One region of the Virgibacillus sp. W0181 genome, then DNA from elsewhere that is predicted to be linked to it. Evidence: riboswitches for the same ligand, from Rfam matches in the RefSeq annotation. Region 1 holds a riboswitch; the other holds the start of a gene.

Region 1 (5,185 bases):
TGAATGGATATATTTGGCCATAGTAAAAATAAAAAACAAGTAATAAACTCGACCAAAAGCAAGATATCCTCTATTCTGCTAAAGATAAAACTATGAAAATAACGAGTGTTATAATTGCAGTAAAGAAAGAAGCTCTTATCTTAGTCGCTTTGCATACTCTTTCCTTGTGCAGCTAGTGCCCCCTATTGGGGATAGTTATTTGTTATTACCTTTAATAAATAACCTAGGAGCAAAATAAGCTATTGTTGCTGCAAGAAAGGCTAAAATTACGGTTGAAAGAGAAGAACTTCTTTTAATAACAACACTGGTAGGTAAGCTTTCACTCTTACTCCAAGCACTTGTCATATCTGGAGTATAAAAAAGTGTCATAAAATACCCGGATAGAACTTGAAATAATACAAACAAAGTTAAAAAACTAATAGAAAATATAATATATCTTTTAATGAAATCGTCCCCTTTATAATCTCAATTTCGCCCAAATTGCCGTTGATTGAAATCGCTTTATAGATTTGCTTTGAGATTCGCTCTTTATTCAATGTTAAATCATTCAATATTACTTAACAATAAAAATTACTCTATTTTTGATTTAGTGTCTTTATGATTTCATCGAAAGAGCAAGTTGCATCACTAATCTTACGGGAAGTGCAGGATTTGCCATTTGATTGACATCTCCAACAAAAAACAAATCTTTTAAAGGGTAATAAAATGCAAATGAACCTGATGAACCGGAATGTCCAACCAATTCCCCTCTCCCCATAAAAAATGTCCCAATCCCATTTAGTGGAATTCTCATATATCCAGCACCGTAATGAATCGGAAACATGGAAGCTTGCAACTTGTTCATTACATTTTGTTCATGAAAAACAGCTTTATTAAATAACGTTCCACTAAAGAAAGCTTTGATAAATATCATTAATTCACGAGCAGTAGAAATACCACCTCCACTGGCACGAGAGCTTCTTACGTATTTTGGGCGGTAAAAGGAACTGTCTTTATAATAAACTTTAGGAACAAAATCATGGTCACTCTTAGGAAGGTAAGTATTTGTTAGCTTTAGAGGGTCGAATATTAATTGCTTATATACATCATCTAATGTTGAATTAGCAACTGTTTCAACTATTCTTCCGAGCATATCAAAGTTTATATCAGCGTAATGAGCTCTTTTTCCTCTGTCAGGTGCAAAATGCGGTTTTAAACCTTTGGTCATCGTTATCATTTCATCAAAATCATATTCCATGTCCTGATGGATTGCACGTTTTTTTGCATTATTACTACCTTCTTCAAAGATATCCGGCAATCCGCTTGTTTGACGTAATAAATGTGAAAGTGTAAGCTTTGTGGAATGATCTTGGTTCTTGTAAATATGTAGGTTACCCAATGTTTCTTCTTTAAAGTATTTTGTTACTTCATCGTCAAGTGACAGCTTACCCCGCTCTTTCAAAATAAAAATACAGGTAGAGGTAAACAGCTTTGTGATGCTTGCCATAAGGATTGGGGAATCAACATCCTTCCCCCCGTACCCCTTGCTGTATGAAAAATCTCCTTCCATGTTTTCTACAAGTAGAACGGCTTCATGTATTTGGCTTTTATTTGTAGTTCGTTCGAATACTTTATCAATTTTTTGCGTTTTAACTCCCATATAAACCACCCTCATAATATTTTACTTTTAACAATTAGAGCCTAAAAAATAACGCGTATATTTAACATACACTCTTTAATAATCTGGATATCAGTCGTTCAAATAGAGGATATATAACAGTCTATTTTGCATGTGAATTTTTTAAAGACTTGATTTCCGGAACTATACAAAATATTAAACTGAAACCATTGTTACACGCCCTTTTATAAAGTAAATTTTATAAAAGGGGATAAATAATATAATTTAATAAACTTTTCTTTATAAAGTACAATTCGGTAATGGAGTGTGGTAATATATTACTATCAAATTAATTACACTATTCAGAAAAAGGCAAACCTCTCGAAAGATTGGGACGCAAAGCCTCAGGTCTAATGTTTTTCCAACGATGATAGCTGGGCTGCCTTTCAGGAGGCGATCGTGATTAGTGCAAAAGAACTGGATAAAGAATGGGTAGATTTAATAATTCAAGCTCGGGATTTAGGGATTCCTATTCATGTTGTTAGAGAATACTTAAGCAATGAAGCAATAGAAATTAAATAGATTTTATTTCTTTATTGCTTATCAGAAGACCGAGCAAAAGTTTTCTTCTGTGAAAATCAATTTTCATTAAAAAATACTTTATAATACAAGGTTGAAAACAGCTACTTAGTTTTATTTTTTTCTACAATCATTTTTATATTAACGTTAATGGTTTTTTAAGAAATCTGCAATACATCATATAAAACTAGGATACTTGAAGTAGATGGAAAGCGCTACGATTGAGAACATCGTGGCGCTTTTTTTTGAACAAACTTCCCCTCTTTCCGTTTATGATAGCTCTGTTTAAGTCAGCCCCGGTATCATTACATCTTAAAGAAGATTGATAAAGATTATGGATTAGCTACCTAGCTTAGGTTGTTTTGAAGCGGGTTTTTAAGGATTCGGAAAATACTATATTGTTTTTTGAAAAATATAAATATAACTTGACGGGAATATTCCCGATATGGAATAATTGTGTAAACAACAACGTGTGACTAAGTCAAAGAATCGGATGTGATAATTTCATGTAACAACATACGTTAATGGATTTATGTAAAATGAAAATGGTTGGAGTTGAATCAACATGAACGCGAAAACATTTAGTGCCCTGGCGGAACCAAATCGTCTTGATATCATTGATCTTCTTCTTGAAGAGCCGCTTCCAGTGGGGGAAATTGCAAGTAAATTAAAACTAAACCAGCCCCAAACTTCAAAGCATCTTCGTGTTTTGAGTGAAGCTGGCCTTGTTGAAGTTGAGCCAATAGCAAACCGTCGAATATACAAGTTAAGACTGGAAACGTTTAAAGAGCTAGATAAATGGCTCGATTCTTATCGACGGGTGTGGGAAGCGCGGATGGATCGCCTGGACGATTATCTAAATGTATTACAGGAGAAAAAACACTGAATTAATAACCAATTAATGAATGCACATTAGTTATCTTCACCTTTGAGAATGCACCTAAGACGATGATGATGATTATACCTTTGGAAAAAATTAAGAGTAAAGAAAGGTTACACAATCGAATGGAGGAGTAAAATGTCAAATAACGAATTAAATTCTAGAGTTGAAGGCGACAAAGTGCTAGTACTGGAACGTGTTTTCGATGCACCGTGCGATCTCGTTTTCAATATGTTTAAAGAGCCTGAACATCTAAAAGTTTGGTGGGGACCTATTGGATGGGAACTCCCGGTTTGTCATATTGATTTCCGACCGGGTGGTATGTGGCATTTCTGTATGAAATGTACTGATCGGGATCAAGGGGAATATTACGGTATGGAGTCTTGGGGAAAAGTCATATACAACGATATTATTGAGCCAGAGACGATTATTTACACTGATTATTTTACGGATGCAGATGGAAATATTGACGAGACTATGCCAGCCGCTGAAATTACGTTGAAATTCATCGATCTGGGCGATCAGACAAAACTAGTTAATCGTGCTGAATATGTCTCTGCGGAAGAACTCAAAAAGGTTATGGACATGGGTATGCTACAAGGCATTTCCGAAACTTGGAACCGTCTGGAAGAGCAATTGAAGCAGCTCAAGTAGGATATTATTCATAGCTTAAAGGAGGAAATACCAATGGTGAAACAAAAAATTATGCCGCATTTATGGTTTGATCAAGAAGCAAAAGAGGCTGCACAATTTTATACAACTATTTTTCCGGATTCAAAAGTCACCAATTTCGCAACTGTTCAAGACACACCATCTGGAGATAGCGATATCGTTACGTTTAATCTTGCGGGATATTCATTCATGGCTATAAATGGAGGGCCACATTTTCAATTTAATCCTTCAATTTCTTTTTTTGTCAATTTTGATCCTTCAAGAGATGAGAACGCGCGAGAAAAATTAGATCAACTCTGGGAAAGGCTGTCGCAGGGCGGTACAGCCCTTATGCCCCTTCAAGAATATCCGTTCAGTAAACGCTACGGATGGATACAGGATAAGTATGGTCTGACATGGCAGCTGATTCTCACAAACCCAGAAGGTGAGGTACGACCATTTATCGTACCCTCAATGATGTATGTTCAAGATATGTGTGGTAAAGCAGAAGAAGCCAGTGACTTTTATCTTTCTGTTTTCAATGATTCAAGTCGAGGTGAAATCGCTCGTTATCCTGTTGGCATGAAACCGGACAAGGAAGGAACGTTGATGTTTACAGATTTCGCGCTTGAGAAGCAATGGTTTGCCGCTATGGACAGTGCCGGGCCACATGCCTTCCAGTTTAATGAAGCCATTTCTCTATTAGTTCGATGCGAAAATCAAGAAGAGATTGATTATTACTGGAAAAAGCTATCCTCCGACCCAAATGCTGAACAGTGTGGCTGGTTGAAAGACCCTTACGGTGTCTCTTGGCAAATCTGGCCAACCGCTATGGGAGAAATGATGGCAAATGGGACGAAAGAACAAATGGACCGATTAACAAAGGCATTTCTCCAAATGAAAAAATTTGACATCGAAAAATTAAAAGAAGCATATCAAGGTAAATAATAATTATGTTGCTCCGTATAAATTAATAAATGACATTAAAGCTGGTAATCACCAGCTTTTTTGCACGTTAGCGGTCAACAACGTAAGATTTTTTCAGCAATCTGACTCGATAAACCAAGAACGCCCACATTTTCTATTCTAGCGAAAAGCCCAAGAAGTGAACATATTTTTAGCACTCTTTCGCCACTCCAAAACTACTCTCCATCCTGCATAATATAGAACTAATCTTATTTAGGACAAGCGCTTGATTACTATTCATACAATTTTTCTTAAAATTTTTTTACAATTGACTCTAACGTAACGTTATACTTTATAGTAATAAATGAGGGAGGTCAGCATGATGAAATTGAAAATAAAGGAAGTTGCCGATTTAGTCGGCATTAGTGTGCGCACACTACATCATTACGATGAAATTGGTTTACTGAAACCGGAAGAAATAACTGAATCTGGTTATCGACTATATTCTGATAAAAATCTTGAAACATTACAACAAGTAATGTTTTTCAAGGAACTTGACTTCCCGCTTAAAG
Region 2 (5,185 bases), on a different contig from region 1:
ATATTGTCTTTTTGTTCTGTCAGTTTTGCAACTTGTTTCTCGTAAAGCTCCACTTCCTGCGCCGTGCTTTTAGCTTGTTTTGCAAGCGGGCTAATGACGTTGACATAAAGCACCGTGTAGACAAGCGCAGTAACAACCAACAGAGCAATGCTTGTGATTGTATATATTTTATTCCAGCGTTTGCGCATGTTCATTAAGCTCCTCTACAGCCAATGCCGAATCGATCTTTAACGTCAACATTGCTTCAAATCCGTCATTTCCATTCGTAATTTCCGTCAGCTCCGTATCGGTGATATATGATTTTTCGCTTAGCATTTCCGTATAGTCTGCAACTTCCGTCAATGACGTAAACGCTCCAACAATCACTATTTTCTCCGGTTCGGTCATTTCATAAACGGACAGCTTTCCACCTGCAAGCGGCAGAACAGTTTCCTCATACATTGAAAAAACAGGGGCGGTTTCTTCCTGCATTTTTTCCATCTCTTTTTCGATCCTTTTTAGCAATTGTTCATCGGCCGTTTCTTTTTGCAATGAGAGCAGTTCGGTTTCCAATCCTGCAAGTTCTGCTTTATCACTCTCCATCGTCGTTGACAGTTCATATCGCTGGTAAAAAATTAGCGCAGCAATTAGAAGCAATAGGAAAATAAATGCAATGGCAAAGAGTACTGGAGCAACATATTTACTTTCTTTTTTTTCGATAAAGTTTATTTCAACCGTCATAAGTTCACCTTCTATGCATCCTGCTTTAATCCAAGCCCATATACATCCACATATTTGCATTCTTCATCAGAAATTGGGGGCGCATAAATATCCAGTGCAAATTCTTCGTTCAACGACTTTTTTATTACCTGCAAATAGGGGGAGTCCCCAGTAAGCAGTATTTGTTCAACTGCCGCATCGCCGTTCATAATCGAATATTGATAGAAATCCAGAATTCTTCTAATCTCGATCATATTATCTTGTATCGGCTGCTCCAGCACTTGTGCATTAACGGCTTGATCAGGCTTAATATACCGGGTGAAAATGGCTTTATTATGCTGAAAGGCGGTTAAAACTAATGCGTCCTCATTCCAATGAATGAGTAAAAGATGCGCAGGTAATTCAGCAATATTATGGGCAAAATAGCGATAAATAGAAAGGAACGTCAAATCTGCTACTACCGGCTTTAAGCCAACTTCTTCAAAAGCTGTCGTAAAGCCCGTAATTTTTTCCTTTGGATAAGCAAACAATAAAATTTCTCTTTCCTCTTGTTTCACTTCCAAAAATTCAACTGCTAGCGCCGGCTGATCAAACGGCAAATAAATTGTACTGCCGAGTTGGTTTTTTATGTATCCGATTGCTTCTTCTTTCTCCAAAGCTGCCGGAATTTTCAATTCCCGTATAACTACAGTACTATCAGGAAGGGCAAGGAATAATTTCTTTCGCTTCCATTTATGTTTCACGACAAGCTTATTCATCGCCTCTTTGAATACTGCTTTATTTAAAATAACGCCATCTTGCACTGTACCTTGCGGAAGCTCCAACTCACCTTTGTAGGCCAGCCCGTCCATCGAAGGCTGTTTGTGGAAAGAATAACGAATAATGTTGTTGGTTATAACGAGATTAACACGACCGGCCGTTGGCAAAATCATCCTTCCACCTCACTTCTTGTTGACTAAATAATGTAAGAAGACGCCCCAATTGCATGATGCAAGGGCGTCAATTGTATAACTAATAAGTATTCATTTATATTTATGGCGTATACCCAGGACAACCTTCCATTTGCATAATATACTTACCATCGTTATTCTTTATAACACCAGTATTTTCTCCATAAAGATTACCACTGTTGGGGTCTTCAGGTATTTCTTCTAAAAATCCTTCAGTTTTTAAAGTCGCAAGATCAGTACTATCCCCTATATTATCTTCCACAGCCGCTAATCTTGCTGCATTAGAAACCAACTGACAATTTGCCTCATGTACGTCTTGCTTTTTTCCATCCAATATACTCCCAATCGCCGGAACAGCAACAGCTGTAATAATTCCTAATATAACGATAACGGCTAATAATTCCACCAACGTAAACCCTTTTTCGTTTTTGAACATCTTTTTTACTTTGTTAAACATATTCATTCCTCCTAATTTAAGAAAAATTAGGTCGGTCGCACTAATGACTCCAGATTATCCAAGTGCCCGATGTATAGATAATCCTTCCCCATCTCCTAATCTTATTATAATAGATTACTAGTTATATTTCGACAAATTATGTGTCGATTTTGCAACTTTTAACCAAAATTCTCAAACATAGAAAACATTGGCAGTACAATTGCCAGTATAATACCGCCTACAACAACAGCAAGCGTGACGATAATGAGTGGCTCAATTAGCACTTTGATCCGATCGGACAGTTGTTCCACTTCTTCCTCATAAAAGTTTGCTACTTTTAAAAGCATCGCGTCGAGTGTTCCGGTTTGTTCGCCGATTTTTATCATTTGCACGACGAGTGCGGGAAAAGCCCAATGACCTATCATCGGGACAGTCATTGATTCGCCGACGGTCAATGATTCACGCGATCGAGCAAATATATCGCGAATCACGCGATTTCCGATAACTTTTTCCGTAATTTCCACCGATTGCAAGATTGGCACGCCACTGTTAAATAAGGCACTTAATGTTTGGGTCGCCCGAACGAATGCGCCTTTATGAACGAGCTGGCCAAAGATCGGAATTCGCATTTTTATAAGATCCATCTGATAGGCAAATGCTTCTTGTTTCATAAATACCCGGTAAAGCGCAACGATCGCAACCACCAACACTATCAAAACCCACCAATACAACCCAGCCCAGTGACTGAGATTTACAATAAACTGGGTATAGGCTGGTAATTCCTGACCAAACGATGAAAACATCGAAACGAATTGCGGCACGACAAAAACGAGCAAAAAGATCGTTAATACAAATGTGATTAAACCGACAATGCTTGGATACATTAAGGCCGAGATTACTTTTTGCCGGTTATTGTACTGCTTCTCGTAGTACGTAGCCATTTGATTCAAGATTTCGTCCAGCTTCCCGCTCGCCTCCCCTGCTTCTATCATATGGACAAGCAGTTCGGGAAAAACGTTCGGATGCTTGCTTGCTGATTCAGACAGGGATTGCCCTTGTTCTAGACGCTTATTCATATCTTCCAGTGCGATCCGCAAAGCATAGTTATTCGTTTGCTCTCTCATCGTTTTTGTTGCATCGGAAATAGGAATGCCGGACTGAATTAACGTCGCATATTGTCGCAGGAAAATGATGAAGTCTTTGTGTTTTATTTTTCTGTTTAGGACAAGATCTTTGTTCCATGGTTTTGTTTCTTCCATGCGATAAACGATATATCCTTCCTTTTCCAGCATGCTTAAGGCTTCCGCTTCATTGTCAGCATCGATTTTTCCTTTCAGTCGTTGCCCGGATATCCGCTTGGCTTCGTATTGAAAATTCATTCAGCACTCCTCCTTTCCTAATAACAAGCTAATAATGACCTCTATCTGTTTCCACTTTACTATATTTCATTTAAATAAGGAGCGACGGTTTCATAACTAATTACACTTTCCTGCAGTAGACGACGTAAATCCATTTCAAGCGTATGCATACCAGCATCTTTTGACGTTTGCAGCACGTTTTGAATTTGATGTAGCTTTTCATTGCGAATTAAGTTTTTAACCGCGGGTGTATTCACTAGTACTTCCGTTGCTACTCGCCGGTTCATTCCATCTAGGGTCGGAAACAAGCGCTGAGAAATTACTGCCTTTAAGATTGAGGACAGTTGGATTCGTATTTGCCCTTGCTGTTCCGGGGGGAAGACATCAATTATTCGCTCAATCGTGGACACTGCATCGGATGTATGTAGCGTACTTAATACGAGATGACCGGTTTCGGCTGCCGTAATTGCTGTTGCAATTGTCTCTTGATCGCGCATTTCTCCAACGAGAATAATATCAGGATCTTGCCGCAAACTAGCTCGTAGCCCGTTAACAAAAGTACGTGTATCCGGTCCAACTTCTCGTTGATCAATAATGGACATACGATGTGCATGTAAATATTCAATCGGATCTTCCAGTGTAATAATATGTTTTTCCGTTGTTTTGTTAATATAATCGATCATGGAAGCAAGCGTTGTCGTTTTCCCGCTTCCGGTTGGTCCGGTCACTAGGATAAGTCCTTGGGGAAGCGCAGTCAGTTCTTGAACAATCGACGGCATGTGTAGCTGTTCAAATGTCGGTACACCTGTCGGGATTAGACGAATGGCAAGTGATAAATGGCCACGCTGGTAAAAAGCGTTCATTCGAAATCGTAAGCGGTTGTCAATTGTATAAGAAAAATCAATTTCTCTCTGCTCTTGCAATGTTCTCCATGCCGCTTCCGATAAAATGACTTGGCAAATTGCTTCCGTTTCTGATGGCTGTAAAACAGATCCATCCATTTCAACCAGCTTCCCATGAATCCGGAATACCGGTGCTTTATTAACCGTTAGATGAACATCTGACGCATTTTTTTCATTTGCTTCCTGCAACCATTGATGAAACATTTCCTTCATCTCATTGCCCCCCTAAACCTGAATCGTCACTTGCAACATTTCTTCCATTGTCGTCAAGCCTGCTTTCACTTTTTCCAAGCCATCATGCACGAGGAACGACGCTCCTTCTTTTCGTGCCTGTGAACGAATTTCTGTAACGGAGCGATTATCCATTAACATTTCCCGGATTGCATCGTTCATTACAACAACTTCCTGGATGGCAATTCTACCGCGATATCCTTTTTGCTGACAACTGTTGCATCCTTTTCCTTCATAAATGGTATCAACGTCCACATGATGTTTGTCAAAAACATCATGTTCTAATGCGGAAGGGGTTCTTTCGGTCCGACAATCACGGCAAATACGCCGAACAAGCCGCTGTGCAACAATTCCGGATATGGAGGATACGACCAAATACGGCTCAATGCCCATATCAAAAAGTCGCGGAATAGAATCTATCGCACTGTTTGTATGGATTGTACTAAAGACGAGGTGCCCGGTTAAAGAAGCGCGAATGGCGATTTCTGCCGTTTCCTGATCGCGAATTTCCCCAACCATAATGATGTTCGGGTCCTGCCTTAAAATAGATCGCAAGCCTCTTGCAAATGTGAAGTCAATACCGCTGTTTACTTGTACTTGATTGACTCC

Evidence for each region. Region 1 has a riboswitch for cyclic di-GMP ahead of sinI (DNA-binding anti-repressor SinI). Riboswitches for the same ligand answer to the same signal wherever they lie in the genome.
Region 2: linked by a shared signal. The riboswitch ahead of ACLIBG_RS03610 (competence type IV pilus major pilin ComGC) and the one ahead of sinI (DNA-binding anti-repressor SinI) in region 1 are both predicted to bind cyclic di-GMP.

The regions. Positions count from the first base shown of each region.
Region 1 covers NZ_JBPYCR010000015.1:52,667-57,851, forward strand. The annotation lists gene ACLIBG_RS08490 (serine hydrolase domain-containing protein) at 596-1,639, opposite strand; cyclic di-GMP riboswitch class I at 1,959-2,044, shown strand; gene sinI (DNA-binding anti-repressor SinI) at 2,057-2,179, shown strand; gene ACLIBG_RS08500 (ArsR/SmtB family transcription factor) at 2,742-3,062, shown strand; gene ACLIBG_RS08505 (SRPBCC domain-containing protein) at 3,195-3,710, shown strand; gene ACLIBG_RS08510 (VOC family protein) at 3,744-4,655, shown strand; gene ACLIBG_RS08515 (MerR family transcriptional regulator) at 4,996-5,185, shown strand, end outside.
Region 2 covers NZ_JBPYCR010000004.1:112,767-117,951, reverse strand. The annotation lists partial or broken gene ACLIBG_RS03625 (hypothetical protein) at 1-188, opposite strand, end outside; gene ACLIBG_RS03620 (hypothetical protein) at 169-720, opposite strand; gene pilM (type IV pilus biogenesis protein PilM) at 732-1,631, opposite strand; gene ACLIBG_RS03610 (competence type IV pilus major pilin ComGC) at 1,732-2,106, opposite strand; cyclic di-GMP riboswitch class II at 2,127-2,211, opposite strand; gene ACLIBG_RS03605 (type II secretion system F family protein) at 2,265-3,464, opposite strand; gene ACLIBG_RS03600 (type IV pilus twitching motility protein PilT) at 3,524-4,558, opposite strand; gene ACLIBG_RS03595 (GspE/PulE family protein) at 4,571-5,185, opposite strand, start outside.